DNA from 3 places in the Marinomonas mediterranea MMB-1 genome. Region 1 is predicted to be linked to each of the others. Evidence: predicted binding sites of a transcription regulator. Region 1 holds the regulator's gene; each other region holds the start of a gene.

What was found. Region 1 encodes LexA, which represses DNA repair genes until DNA is damaged. Its sites were predicted from a motif close to TACTGTNTANNTANACAGTA; they were not measured.
Region 2: uvrA (excinuclease ABC subunit UvrA) is a predicted target of LexA. The motif match lies at 2,159-2,178, and genes of this name have one in related genera.
Region 3: dinB (DNA polymerase IV) is a predicted target of LexA. The motif match lies at 1,582-1,601, and genes of this name have one in related genera.

The regions. Positions count from the first base shown of each region.
Region 1 covers NC_015276.1:2,469,379-2,473,736, reverse strand. The annotation lists gene topA (type I DNA topoisomerase) at 1-930, shown strand, start outside; gene MARME_RS11295 (DUF6586 family protein) at 927-1,403, shown strand; gene MARME_RS11290 (hypothetical protein) at 1,407-1,685, shown strand; gene lexA (transcriptional repressor LexA) at 1,890-2,513, opposite strand; gene dinG (ATP-dependent DNA helicase DinG) at 2,583-4,358, shown strand, end outside.
Region 2 covers NC_015276.1:266,795-271,152, reverse strand. The annotation lists gene ssb (single-stranded DNA-binding protein) at 1-541, opposite strand, end outside; gene MARME_RS01345 (MFS transporter) at 568-1,926, opposite strand; gene uvrA (excinuclease ABC subunit UvrA) at 2,231-4,358, shown strand, end outside.
Region 3 covers NC_015276.1:686,008-690,365, forward strand. The annotation lists gene MARME_RS03305 (flagellar assembly protein FlgT) at 1-543, opposite strand, end outside; gene MARME_RS03310 (LPP20 family lipoprotein) at 557-1,165, opposite strand; gene MARME_RS22245 (hypothetical protein) at 1,251-1,442, opposite strand; gene dinB (DNA polymerase IV) at 1,614-2,669, shown strand; gene MARME_RS03325 (hypothetical protein) at 2,913-3,896, shown strand; gene MARME_RS03330 (alpha/beta hydrolase) at 4,056-4,358, shown strand, end outside.

The DNA.
Region 1 (4,358 bases):
GACGATTGGATTAGAACGCTGGATGCATTTTACGCTGATTTCAGCAATACGCTGACAAAAGCTGAACACCCAGAAGAAGGTATGCTGCAAAACCAGCCAACACCGACCGATGTAGAATGCCCGAAATGTGGTCGTCCAATGCAGATACGTACTGCAGCCACCGGCGTGTTTTTGTCCTGTTCTGGCTATGCGCTTCCGCCAAAAGAACGTTGTAAAGCGACGATTAACCTTGTTAGCGGTGACGAAGCGGTTGCGGTGGACGATGATGAGGGTGAATCTAAAGCACTTATTAATAAGAAGCGCTGTAAGATTTGTGATTCGGCAATGGACAGCTATCTGATGGATGAAACTCGCAAGCTTCATGTTTGTGGTAACAATCCAAGTTGTTCGGGATACGAAGTCGAAAAAGGCGCTTTTAAAATTAAGGGTTATGATGGCCCCGTTATTGAGTGTGATAAATGTTCCTCTGAAATGCAGCTAAAAACAGGTCGTTTTGGCAAGTACTTTGGTTGTACAAACGAAGAATGTAAAAACACTCGGAAGTTATTGAAAAACGGTGAAGCGGCGCCACCAAAAATGGACCCTGTTGCGATGCCGGATTTAGCTTGTCAAAAAGTGGAAGACCACTATGTGTTAAGAGATGGTGCAACGGGCCTATTCTTAGCGGCTAGCCAATTCCCACGTAAGCGGGAAACGCGTGCACCACTTGTATCAGAGTTGATCCCTTATATGGATCAGATTGATCCTAAATATCATTTCTTCTCTGATGCGCCAGTTATGGATAACGAAGGACGCCCAACTGTGATTCGATACAGCCGTAAGACGAAAGAGCAATATGTCATGACAGAAGAGAATGGCAAGCCGACTGGTTGGAAAGCATTCCATCAAAATGGTAAATGGGTTGTTGAAGAAGGCAAGAAAAAGAAATGAGCCCTCTTAACCCAGCAAGCCTAACGAATCAGCGATTAGACAGCGCACGACGACTTATCAGTGAGATTAAGTCGTCTGACGGAGATTGGTTCACCCAAGGTCACGAACCGACCGTAACTTTTCTTCTTCGTAGTGCGTTGAATGGTTTGCTTCAAGAGGTCAAGATAGCCTATGGTTTAACGGCTGATTTGACAGTAGAACAACTTATTACAAATGCGACGGATAATGAACTCACAGTGCCTGTACTTAGTGAGCTAAAGCTTTTGAGCGCCGACTCAAATTCTTGGTTTAGCATGTTGCTTGCGTCTTTCGATACGTATTTCGAATGCAGGCCTAACCCGATTAGCAGTCAATTAAGTGATGTTCAAATGATAGGAGCGTCAGCAAGCGACCTCGGCGGATCAGTCAAATCCTATTTGGATTCTTTGGTTGAGTTGGTGTTGAGATTTAGAGAAGAATCCTCAGAGTATTAAAGAATGAAAGACGCTTACCTCGAAATAGTCGAGTTAGATAATGGTGATATTGTGCTTCGTCCGGTGGCTGAAGATGATTCAGATGCCCCGGAAAAGCCTCTTGCTGTATTGCAAATTCCAGAAGACACACGCTCATTGTTAAAAGATCGCTACTTTGAGTTGGCAAAACGCATGTTTCATGCGGGTATTGATTATGTCTATTCTGATGATTTCTCAGATCAAATGGATATGGATATGGATATGGCGGAAGACATGGATATGATGCCTAAGGTTTTGCACTAGTTAAGGCCTTTCTCTGTAAAAACAGGGTGAAAGGTTTTCGCTCTATCGCCAAATAAAAAAAGCAACGCTTAAATAAATGAGCGTTGCTTTTAAGTTTTAGAGCCATTGGCTTTTTAGATATTCTAAGTGCTTTGCTTTCGGTTAGGAGGTAATGTCGTTTACAGTCGCTATACGAAAGCTTAAAAGTCTACTTAGGTGCCTTAACTAGATGCCTTGACGAATAACGCCGACAGATAAGCCTTCGATGGCAAATTCTTCGCTCTCAAGATCCACTAGAATATCATCGAACTCGGTGTTTTCGGCAATAAGTCTTACCTTACTGCCTTTCTTTTCAAATCGTTTTACCGTCACTTCTTCGCCAATTCGAGCGACGACAATTTGACCATTTCGAACGGCGTGGGTTTTATGGACAGCAAGCAAATCGCCATCCATAATGCCAACGTCTTTCATGCTCATACCGCTGACGGATAGTAGGTAGTCTGCTTTAGGTGAAAACATGCTGGGGGGGACGGAAATGTGGGTCGCGACGTTTTCTTGCGCTAGAATAGGGGCGCCTGCGGCGACCTTACCGACAACGGGTAGGCCCAGGTCAGAATCGTTTGCGCCTGCTGGCGTTTCGTTTATAAGGCGAATACCACGCGAAGCACCGGACAACATTTCAATGGCACCTTTTTTAGAAAGTGCTTTTAAGTGTTCTTCTGCGGCATTAGGTGAGCGAAAACCCAATCGAGCGGCAATTTCTGCACGAGTGGGAGGGAAGCCGGTTTCGCTAATGTGTTGGCGAATCGTTTCCAATACGTCAGACTGTCTTTTGGTTAATTTAATCATAATTCATCTGTTTGTTTGTACAGTTACTGTTATTATATACAGTCTATTTAAAAATACTCAACAAGATTAATGCTTTCCGACAAAATAAAGAACGAAATTCAGTCTGCGTATCGTGCGTCCCTTGAATCTAAAGGTCATAAACCTCGGGTAGGGCAGCGCCAAATGATTGCGACCATTGCTCGAACCTTAGGTGGGATAAAGCAAGGCACTGAAGGCGAACGCCTCGGTGAAAAGCATGTCGCGGTAGTAGAGGCCGGTACTGGTACAGGTAAGACGTTGTCTTATTGTCTGTCGGCTATTCCAATTGCAAAAGCGAAAGGGGTAAAGCTCGTCATTTCGACAGCAACCGTAGCGCTTCAAGAGCAAATCCTATTTAAAGAGCTGCCCGACTTGCTCGAACATACAGAGGTTGCTTTTCGATATACGTTGGCAAAAGGTCGCGGGCGGTATCTTTGTTTAAATAAGCTCGAAGACTTCATGGGCAGTGAAGAACTTGCGACGGACGATATGTTTGCGGGGTTGCTTGAGCAGCATTTACAAACGGATGATGTGAATACCGCCTTATACCAAAAAATGGACGAAGCGCTTAAAAATAGCGATTGGGATGGTGATAAAGATAACTGGGAAGGTATCTTGAGAGATCAAGATTGGCGGCGACTCACGACCGACCACCAGCAATGTACCAATCGAAATTGCGCTAACTTTTCGGCGTGCCCATTTTTCAAAGCAAGAGCTGAAATAGAGACAGCCGATGTTATTGTCGCAAACCACGATCTTGTTCTAGCGGATTTATCGCTGGGTGGCGGTGCTATCTTGACCCCACCTGATGAAACCATTTATGTCTTCGACGAAGGCCACCACTTGCCAGATAAAGCAATTGGGCACTTTAGGCACGAAATTAGATTGCAGGGCAGTATTAGTTGGCTGCGTCAACTGGAAAAAAATCTACTGACGCTCAAGCAAGAGCTGACTCAAGAAGTGAGTCTAACGGGGCAATTGTTAATGAAAATCCCCCAGCAAATACAAACCGTTGTTAATTTTATTCAGTATGTGCAACAAGGGTTAGCCCCTTACATACAGCAACTTGGGCTTGATTTAGAGAACAATCAACACCGTTTCGAATTTGGTGTCGTCCCCGAAGAGTTGCGACAGTTAGCTTATAGCTTGTCTACCTCTTACCAAAAACTGTTTGGCCAAATTGAAAGCATTCAAGATGAATGTAAAAAAGTAAAACAAAACGAAGGTATGGGGGTTACCCAAGAAACTGCCGAAAATTGGCAGCCAATCTTAGGTGTCATCTTAGGGCGTTTAGAGCAAGCCGTTGAGTTGTGGCGTTTGTATTCTCATCAGGATGATCTCAATTACCCTCCGAATGCTCGATGGCTCGAAGTGGTTGGTCAAGGTTTAGAGCAAGATATTGAGCTTGGCGCTTCGCCAATATTGGCGGCTCACACATTAAGAATGCAACTCTGGGATAAGTGCTTTGGCGCTGTCGTTACGTCTGCCACCTTGACTGCGCTCAATCAGTTTAATCGATTTAATATGCGTTCCGGTGTGCCGAGAGAATCAGAATATCTGCGTGTTCTTAGCCCGTTTGACTTTGCCAACAAGGCAGAACTGATTGTACCCGACTTCGTTAGTGAGCCGAATAAGGCCGATGACCATACCAAAGAGATTGTACAGTATTTAAATAAGCACATCGATCTAACGCAAGGTAGCTTGGTCTTGTTTTCCTCTCGCAAGCAAATGGAGTCAGTGGCAGATCAAGTGAACGACTCGTTGAAAGCCATTTTGCTTATTCAGGGGGAGCAATCAAAGCGTATTATTTTAGATAGCCATAAAGAA
Region 2 (4,358 bases), 2.2 Mb from region 1:
ATTGTGGCTGGTTAAAACCGCCGCCCTGTGGTTGATTGTTGAAGCCACCACCTTGAGGTTGGTTAAAGCCGCCTTGTGGCGCAGACTGTTGTGGCTGGTTGAAGCCACCCGCTTGTTGCGGAGCCTGTTGAGGTGCTTGTTGACCGCCAAAGCCGCCGCCCATGTTGTTGTCGTAACCGCCTTGTTGGCCGTCTGCACGACCGTCTAGCAATTGCATTTCGTTCGCTACGATTTCAGTAGTGTAACGTTTAATGCCGTCTTTTTCCCACTCACGCGTACGCAATGAACCTTCAACGTAGACTTTAGAGCCTTTTTTGATGTATTCGCCAGCGATCTGACCCAAGCGGTAGTTACCACGGTCCATGAACGCAACACGGTGCCATTCAGTACGCTCTTGCATTTGACCTGTTTGACGGTCTCTCCAGCTTTCAGACGTTGCTAAACTGACGTTTGCCACGGCTGCACCAGAAGGCATGTAGCGTACTTCTGCATCACTACCCGCATTACCAATTATAATTACTTTGTTAATTCCACGTGCCATGACGTTCGTTCTCCAGAAACTCTATTCTAAATTGACACTTGAGGCGCTACGCGCTTCAGTGTCTCTTTGTCTAACCGTTTTTTGTCTATCTTGAGATAAGCCGTTTGCTCATCCGTAAAAATCTGCATGTCTTCCACTCCTTGAATACGCTCTAATTCCCTTTTAAATGCCTCCAACTCTGCATCCGTTAGATCGGGCAGGCTGAATGCTAAACTACTTAGCGATTTTGGTGCAGGCTGACGGCTGGCGATAATAAGCCAAGCTAACCAGATCAAGCCAACCACTGTAAAGAGGCCTTGCATTCCATAGTGCTGAACTAACCATCCGCCACCAACCCCGCCTAGAAACGCGCCCATAAACTGATGTGTTGAGAACACACCCATGGCAGTACCACGGTAACCAACAGGGGCCAATTTACTGATCAAAGAAGGCAAGGTCGCTTCAAGCGTGTTAAAGGCGATGAAGAACGCACACACCCAAACTGCAAACACCCATAATACTGTAGTCCAGCCCATAAGTAATGTGGAAATACCGATTGTCGCGATGACAATCAATAATATTAATTTCATTTTACCGCGTGCTTCGGCCATGATCACCAGAGGCAACATGCCAATAAATGCAAGCCCCATAACCACTAAATACAAAACACTGTGCATCCCCAGTGCTAAGTCAAAACGCTCCAACAAAATCGTCGGAATCGCGACAAACAAAGCGGTTAACGAAGCATGCAATAATAAGACGCTGATGTTTAAAAAGCGCAGCTGACCGTTTTTTAACACACGCGCTAAAGCTACTTTACTTGGCGTCGTGTCTCGCTTAAAGCTGTGTTGTGTGACATTGGGCACTGCAAACAAGATTAAGCCAATACCGACGATAGAAAACGCGAAAGATAAATAGAACAAGCCGGTTAAGCCAACTAGGTCAAACAACCAAGGCCCCAACACCAGAGAAATCATAAACGAGGCACCAATACTGATACCAACGGTCGCCATGGCTTTGGTTCGGTTTTGTTCTCGGGTGACATCACTTAACAATGCCATTAACGTACTAGCAATGGCGCCAGCTCCCTGCACTGCCCGTCCAGTAATAAGTTGATACACATCGTCTGCGTTGGCACAAATAAGGCTACCCAATGCAAATAGGATCAAACCGATAAAGATAATAGGTTTTCGGCCAAAATGGTCTGACATCATCCCCATTGGGATTTGCAAACTTGCCTGACTAAAACCATAAATACCGATCGCAACACCAATTAATGCAGTGCTTGCACCACTTAAGTCATCTGCTGCAATGCTGATAACGGGCATAATAAGAAATAAGCCCAACATGCGAAATAGATACACCAAGGCGAGCGCCAATACAGAACGACGTTCAATAAGATCCATAATAAGCCTAAATTATAGCCTGAAAAGGGGTTATACAGCGTTTTAGATACGTGCCGACATCCTAACAAGTGATTGAAGATAAAGGATATTTCTTCAAAAATACGCCCAAATTCATCGTACTCGCGTATAAGCTTGAGAAGGGTGATGACTTACGCTTTGCCTTTTTAGCCCTAGGGTAAATTAAAAAAGATGAGCGATTTTACTAAAAATACCGTTGAAGCTCTATTTTAACTACTGTAAAAATAGACAGTTATTATACACAGATTAAAATTTTCCTGTTTTACCCATATTTGGTAGGAGACTCATGGATACCATTACTGTGCGCGGCGCGCGCACTCATAACCTGAAGAATGTGGATTTAGACATTCCACGCGACAAGTTGGTTGTTATTACCGGACTCTCAGGCTCTGGTAAATCCTCGCTGGCGTTTGACACTTTGTACGCGGAAGGACAACGTCGCTATGTAGAGTCTTTGTCCACTTACGCTCGGCAGTTCCTTTCCATGATGGAGAAGCCAGATATTGATCATATCGAAGGTCTGTCACCTGCGATTTCGATTGAGCAGAAGTCAACGTCTCATAACCCACGTTCGACCGTGGGGACAATTACCGAAATCTACGATTATCTTCGACTCTTATTCGCACGAGCGGGCCAGCCTAGATGTCCCGACCATGGAGAGCCACTCGAAGCACAAACCATCTCTCAGATGGTCGATAAGGTCTTATCTCTTCCAGAAGAAAGTAAGATGATGCTGCTCGCGCCGATCGTAAAAGACAGAAAAGGTGAGCACTTACATACGATTAGCGATCTGCTATCTAAAGGCTTTATCCGCGCGCGGATCGATGGTTTGGTGATCGATTTAGATGACGCCCCTGCGTTAGAAAAAAATAAAAAACACACGATTGAAGTCGTCATTGACCGCTTTAAAGTCCGTCAGGATCTAAAGTTGCGTTTAGCCGAATCGTTCGAGACCTGTTTGGCGCTGTCCGATGGTATCGCCAAAGTCATCAACATGGACGAGCCCAAAGACGAACATATTTTCTCCAGTAAATTTGCCTGTCCCGTATGTGGTTACAGCCTAACCGAGCTTGAACCGAGACTCTTCTCTTTTAATAACCCTAATGGCGCATGTCAGACGTGTGATGGGTTAGGCACGCATCAGGTCTTCGACCCTGAGAGAGTCATTCAGGACGAATCGCTGACGCTTGCAGAGGGGGCCATTCGCGGTTGGGGTCGACGAAGTATTTTTTACTTCCAGCAACTCAATGCGTTGGCGAATTTCTATGACTTTGATATCGAATCCAAGTACCGAGACATACCGAAAAAGTTCCAAGATAAGATTCTCTTTGGTTCTGGAAAAGATAAGATCGATTTCGTATACATCAATGAACGTGGCGATAAGATGACGCGCTCACATGTCTTCGAGGGTGTAATTCCAAACTTACAACGACGCTATCGCGAGACCGAGTCAGAAAGCGTACGAGACGATCTTTCTCAGTATATTAGCATTCAGCCGTGTAGCGATTGTGGCGGCTCTCGACTAAACCGTGCCGCTCGCAATGTCTTTATCAGCGAAGAGACATTGCCCGAGGTCGTTAAGCTGCCTATCGCGGAATGCTTGAAGTATTTCGATGAGCTACAGCTGACCGGCGCTAAAGGCGAAATCGCGTCGAAAATACTAAAAGAAATCAAAGACCGACTCACATTCTTAGTTAACGTTGGCCTTGAATATTTAACCTTAGACCGACAGGCGGATACGTTATCAGGCGGCGAAGCACAACGCATACGCCTCGCCAGTCAGATTGGCGCGGGTCTTGTGGGTGTCATGTACATTCTGGACGAACCTTCAATTGGTCTTCACCAACGGGATAACGAGCGTCTCATTCAAACGTTGACTCGTTTACGCGACCTTGGCAATACTGTCATTGTTGTCGAGCATGACGAAGACGCAATCCGTATCGCTGATCACGTGGTCGATATCGGCCCGGGTGCTGGCGTACACGGCGGTGAAGTTATTGTCAGCGGAACGCCAGAAGATATTATGGCGTGTGAAAAATCCGTGACGGGGCAATATCTAAACGGCGTGCGTAAGATCGAGGTTCCTGCTTTACGCCACCCAGCGAAAGAAGGCAAACATCTCACGCTACATGGTGCTAAAGGCAACAACTTAAATAACGTTACGTTGAACATACCGTATGGTGTGATGACATGTGTAACGGGTGTTTCAGGGTCTGGTAAATCAACACTGATTAACGGCACGCTCTTCCCGCTTGCAGCTACGGCACTCAATGGTGCAACAACGCTCAAAGCCGCGCCATACGAAAAAATAGACGGTCTAGACTTATTTGATAAATGTGTCGATATTGACCAAAGCCCAATTGGACGTACTCCGCGCTCAAACCCTGCGACCTATACAGGCATCTTCACACCAA
Region 3 (4,358 bases), 1.8 Mb from region 1:
TGGGTAAACTGAAATGTTGGTCGCAGAAAGCGCTTTTAAGTAACCCTGTCGATTAATTTCTTGAGCGAGGCTCTTAGGAAGTTCTCGTGATATATTGTAGAGCGCGCCCAGTCTGGCTTGCTGTGGTGTTTGCAGCTCAAAACTTGTAATGGCAACGGACTTTCTATAGAGGTTAGAAGCACCATTGTCGCACATTGATTCGGGTGTGATGTCTACTTCGACAACAAGAGAAAGAATGTTGTCCTCAACAGATTCGGAGAGAATTCTTGTATTTTGAGTCTTTCCCGCTGCTTGAAGTCGTAATTGACTAGCACTTTGACCGTTTGTTAGGGACTCGGTCACGGATAGCCTAGAACTAGCCTGAAGCGTCGCTTGCTTTATGGCTTGCTCCGTCGCTCGATAACGAGCATCGGCAACATCGTTGTTGTAGATAATGGCATCACCTTGAGCTTGGATAGTTGTCGCAAAGGCGCTGGTTATAGACAACACACTTACTGTCAACGTGATAAGCAAAGTGGAAAATACGTTCCTAGAAGTCCACATATGAGCGTCCTTTTTACTCTACGGTATATAAACTTGTCGTTGCACTGTTACCGCTTTGAGACGAGCTGGAGGTATTGTAACGAGGGCGAACTTGACAAGCCGGGTTGCTTAAAATTGAGCTAGGGGAGCTAACACACTGTCTAAAGTTTTCCTGTAATGCCATTTCGACAACTGTTTCGAATGTGCCGTCTTCTAGTTCTCGTTGCGAGACAACCTTGGCACCGACTAAGTAGGCGTCAACATAGGTGCGTAGCTCGTCATGTGTTGTCATCATATTGCTGATAGAGCTGGTTCCATCAATTTTCAAACCATAAACACGCTCTGCGAGATTTCGATAGGCATCGAGTTTGGAGCCGCGTAATGACATGAGTCTTGCTTGAGACTTTGACAGATTTTTTCGACTAATCGGCGCTGAATAGCCAGTGGCATTTACAATGATTGGGTCGCGCGGTACAACGTCGATAATTTCAATGTCTTTTTCTTCCCCTGTCGTCAGGTTCGAAATGCTATTGTTGCAAGGAGAGACAGACGTACATTCTGGAGATAAAACAGGACCACCACTGCATGCTGTCAGAGCAATAGAAATGATTGCAAGTAAAGGTAAGTGTTTAAAGACAGACATTATAGATCTCCAAGTGTCGCTTTATGATGTTTAAAATCAATTTTGTCACGGTTGTTTTTTTGAGTTGCTCTCAAGGCTCGTTATTTTAATGAACCCGATAAATCTTAAGCTTTTGTTTGGGCTTCTTGTTTATCGTCGCATTCTGTTCCATGGCCGTATCTGAGTTCGGTGTTGGGACCATTGCCGTTTTGTTCTGATAGTAATGGTTGTAGGTACAGCCGCTTAAAAATACGCCCACAACGAGACTCGTTATTATCTTGACTGGAAATACTCTCACGTCCAAGGCTCCTAAAACACTCTATTTATGCATTATCTACTAATTTTACGGATTTTTAAGACTGTTCTTGAAGAAGTTTTGTACTTTTAGTCGATAAAGTTGACTTTTTTACGCTAAAACGTCGAAAATTTGTATATTATACTGTTTATATATACAGTTTTGGTGTGCCGAATGCGAAAAGTGATACACATTGATGCCGATTGCTTCTATGCCGCTGTTGAAATGCGGGACGACCCTAGCCTTAAAGATCTCCCAGTTGCCATAGGTGGGCCGTCAAACTCTCGTGGTGTATTGGCGACGGCTAATTACAAAGCGAGAGAGTTTGGTGTGCGCTCCGCTATGCCAAGTTCTTTAGCGAAAAGGCTATGCCCAGATTTGCTCATTATTCCCGGAAATATGTCTAAATATCGAGAAGCCTCACAGCAAATGCATGAGATTTTCAGAGACTATACCGACATTATAGAGCCATTATCCTTAGATGAAGCTTATTTAGATGTGTCCAATAGTACGGCCTTTGGCGGCAGTGCAACGCGTATTGCCCAAGATATACGTAAAAGAATTGAGTGCTCAATTGGAATAACGGTATCGGCTGGCGTGGCAACCAATAAGTTTCTGGCAAAAGTAGCGAGTGATTGGAATAAACCAAATGGCATCAAGGCCGTGACGCCTGATGAGCTTCAGTCTTTCGTAGAAAACATTCCTGTCGCCAGAATATCGGGGGTTGGCAAGGTGGCTCAAGAAAAGTTGCAGCGAATGGGCGTCGTTGCATGCCGTGACCTGAAAGCAGTGCCGTTAGAGCAGTTGATTAAGTCTTTTGGAAGCATGGCGTATCGCTTGCTGCAATTCTCTCAGGGTATCGATGATCGGCCCGTTCAAGTCTCACGCGAAAGAAAAAGCGTCTCTGTTGAGCACACCTTTGCTTATGACTTAAATTCCGTTGATGAAAGTGTGGTTCAGCTGCCAAATATACTGGAAGAACTTAAGATACGGGTGAAAAGGAACCGCTGTGAGCAACACATTTGCAAATACTATTTAAAACTGAAATTTAATGACTTTACCCAAACGACGATAGAAAGGCCGATCGTCGGTAAGCTTGAAGACTCTGTTTTCACGGCGTTATTGATAGAGGCGCATGCTCGTCACAACAAGCCCGTCAGGCTTATTGGGGCGGGGTATCGGCTGACGCCTCCCATTTTAAAGCAACTTGAATTGTTTCCGTTTCATTGATCTTTTTTGCTTCACACGTACAAAAATGAACAGAAAGCTTTGGTTGTTAATGGATGAATATTTTGTCTATTTTTTGTTCATTAGTAATCCGTGCTCTATATTAACATGATAAGTAGTGCGAAGTGGCTTGCAACGGTTGCCGTGATCATGGCTTTTATAGTGTAACTTTCGGTGTTAGGTCTAAGCACTCATTTAGAACGACTGTTGAGTAATATGACAGCGCAATAATGTAGGTGGTTGACTATGAGAACGTCGAGTGAACTAAAAACCGAATTAGCTAAAAGTATGCCGGGGTCACTGTCGCAACGACTACGGTTTGATGTAGAGCAGACATTAAAAAGTTTGTACGCCGATGAGTCTCTAGCAGACCGAATCGACGATTTATTTTTGCCTTTTTCTAATTGGGTCAGCGAGCGATCACGGCCCAATGTAGGTCCTCTTATTCTAGGTATGTCCGGTGCACAAGGGTGTGGTAAAACAACGTTTTGTACGGTTGTTAGTCACATACTTAAAAAAGGGTTTGATTTAAACGCGGTTGTATTGAGCTTGGATGACCTTTACTTGACCCGCTCAGATCGAATGAAATATTCCCAAGAAACTCATGACTTATTTTCTGTGCGAGGCGTGCCAGGCACGCATGACGTTGAGTTAGCGGATACCATCATTCAAAGATTGAAAGAGCTAAAAGACGGTGAGGTGATGTTTTTGCCTGTGTTTGATAAATCGATGGATGATCGTAAACCTGTTCATCGTTGGACTCAGGTAGAAGGGCCAGTTGACGTTGTCTTTTTTGAGGGTTGGTGTGTGGGGCTGGGTGAAATGCCTCGTAAAACGCTTCAAGAGCCCATAAATGAATTAGAAGCGACGCGTGACGGCGATGGTGAGTGGCGCCGCCTGGTTAATGACCACCTAAAACATGGTTATAGAGCGTTATTCGAGCATATCGATATTTTGTTGTGGATGCGAGCACCAAACTACGAAGTGGTTTATGAATGGCGCAATAAACAGGAAAGAACGCTAGAAGACCATTTGTACGACATTCATGGCGGCATACTGGATACGTTAGACATTAAAGTGATGTCGAGTGATGAGCTAAAAGAATTTATGCAGCATTACGAGCGACTGACACGATTTATGTTGTCTAGTATGTCTGGAAGGGCGGACGTTGTCTTTACGCTTAATAGCGCTCAGAAAGTGATTCATTGGGAGGTTCCTATTGAGCACTAACCTGCTTTAAGCGAGCAAAACAAAGTCGTGGCTCAGGTTATTCGACATCGCTTTAATATGATAGGCTATCGCTAATATTGATAGCCTATTTTTTTGTTTGTAAAGCAGTTGGAAACCTCACTTGAATGAGTGTGTCAACGACCTATTGGAGAAGTACATATGGCCGCCCCTCTTGAAGCAATTTACGTTGAAACAAATGCCAACCCAACTTATGCGGTTATTTGGCTGCACGGTCTAGGTGCAGATGGTAATGATTTTAAGGGTGTCGTCCCATCGTTGGGGTTGGGCAATAGCGCTGTCCGTTTTGTTTTTCCTCATGCCCCCATTCGACCTGTCACCATCAATGGTGGAATGCCAATGCGAGCGTGGTACGACATTTTAGAAATGGACTTGGATCGCAAAGTGGATATGTCGAATATTGACGAATCTTGCGAACAGATCTCAGCGTTGGTGGAAGAACAG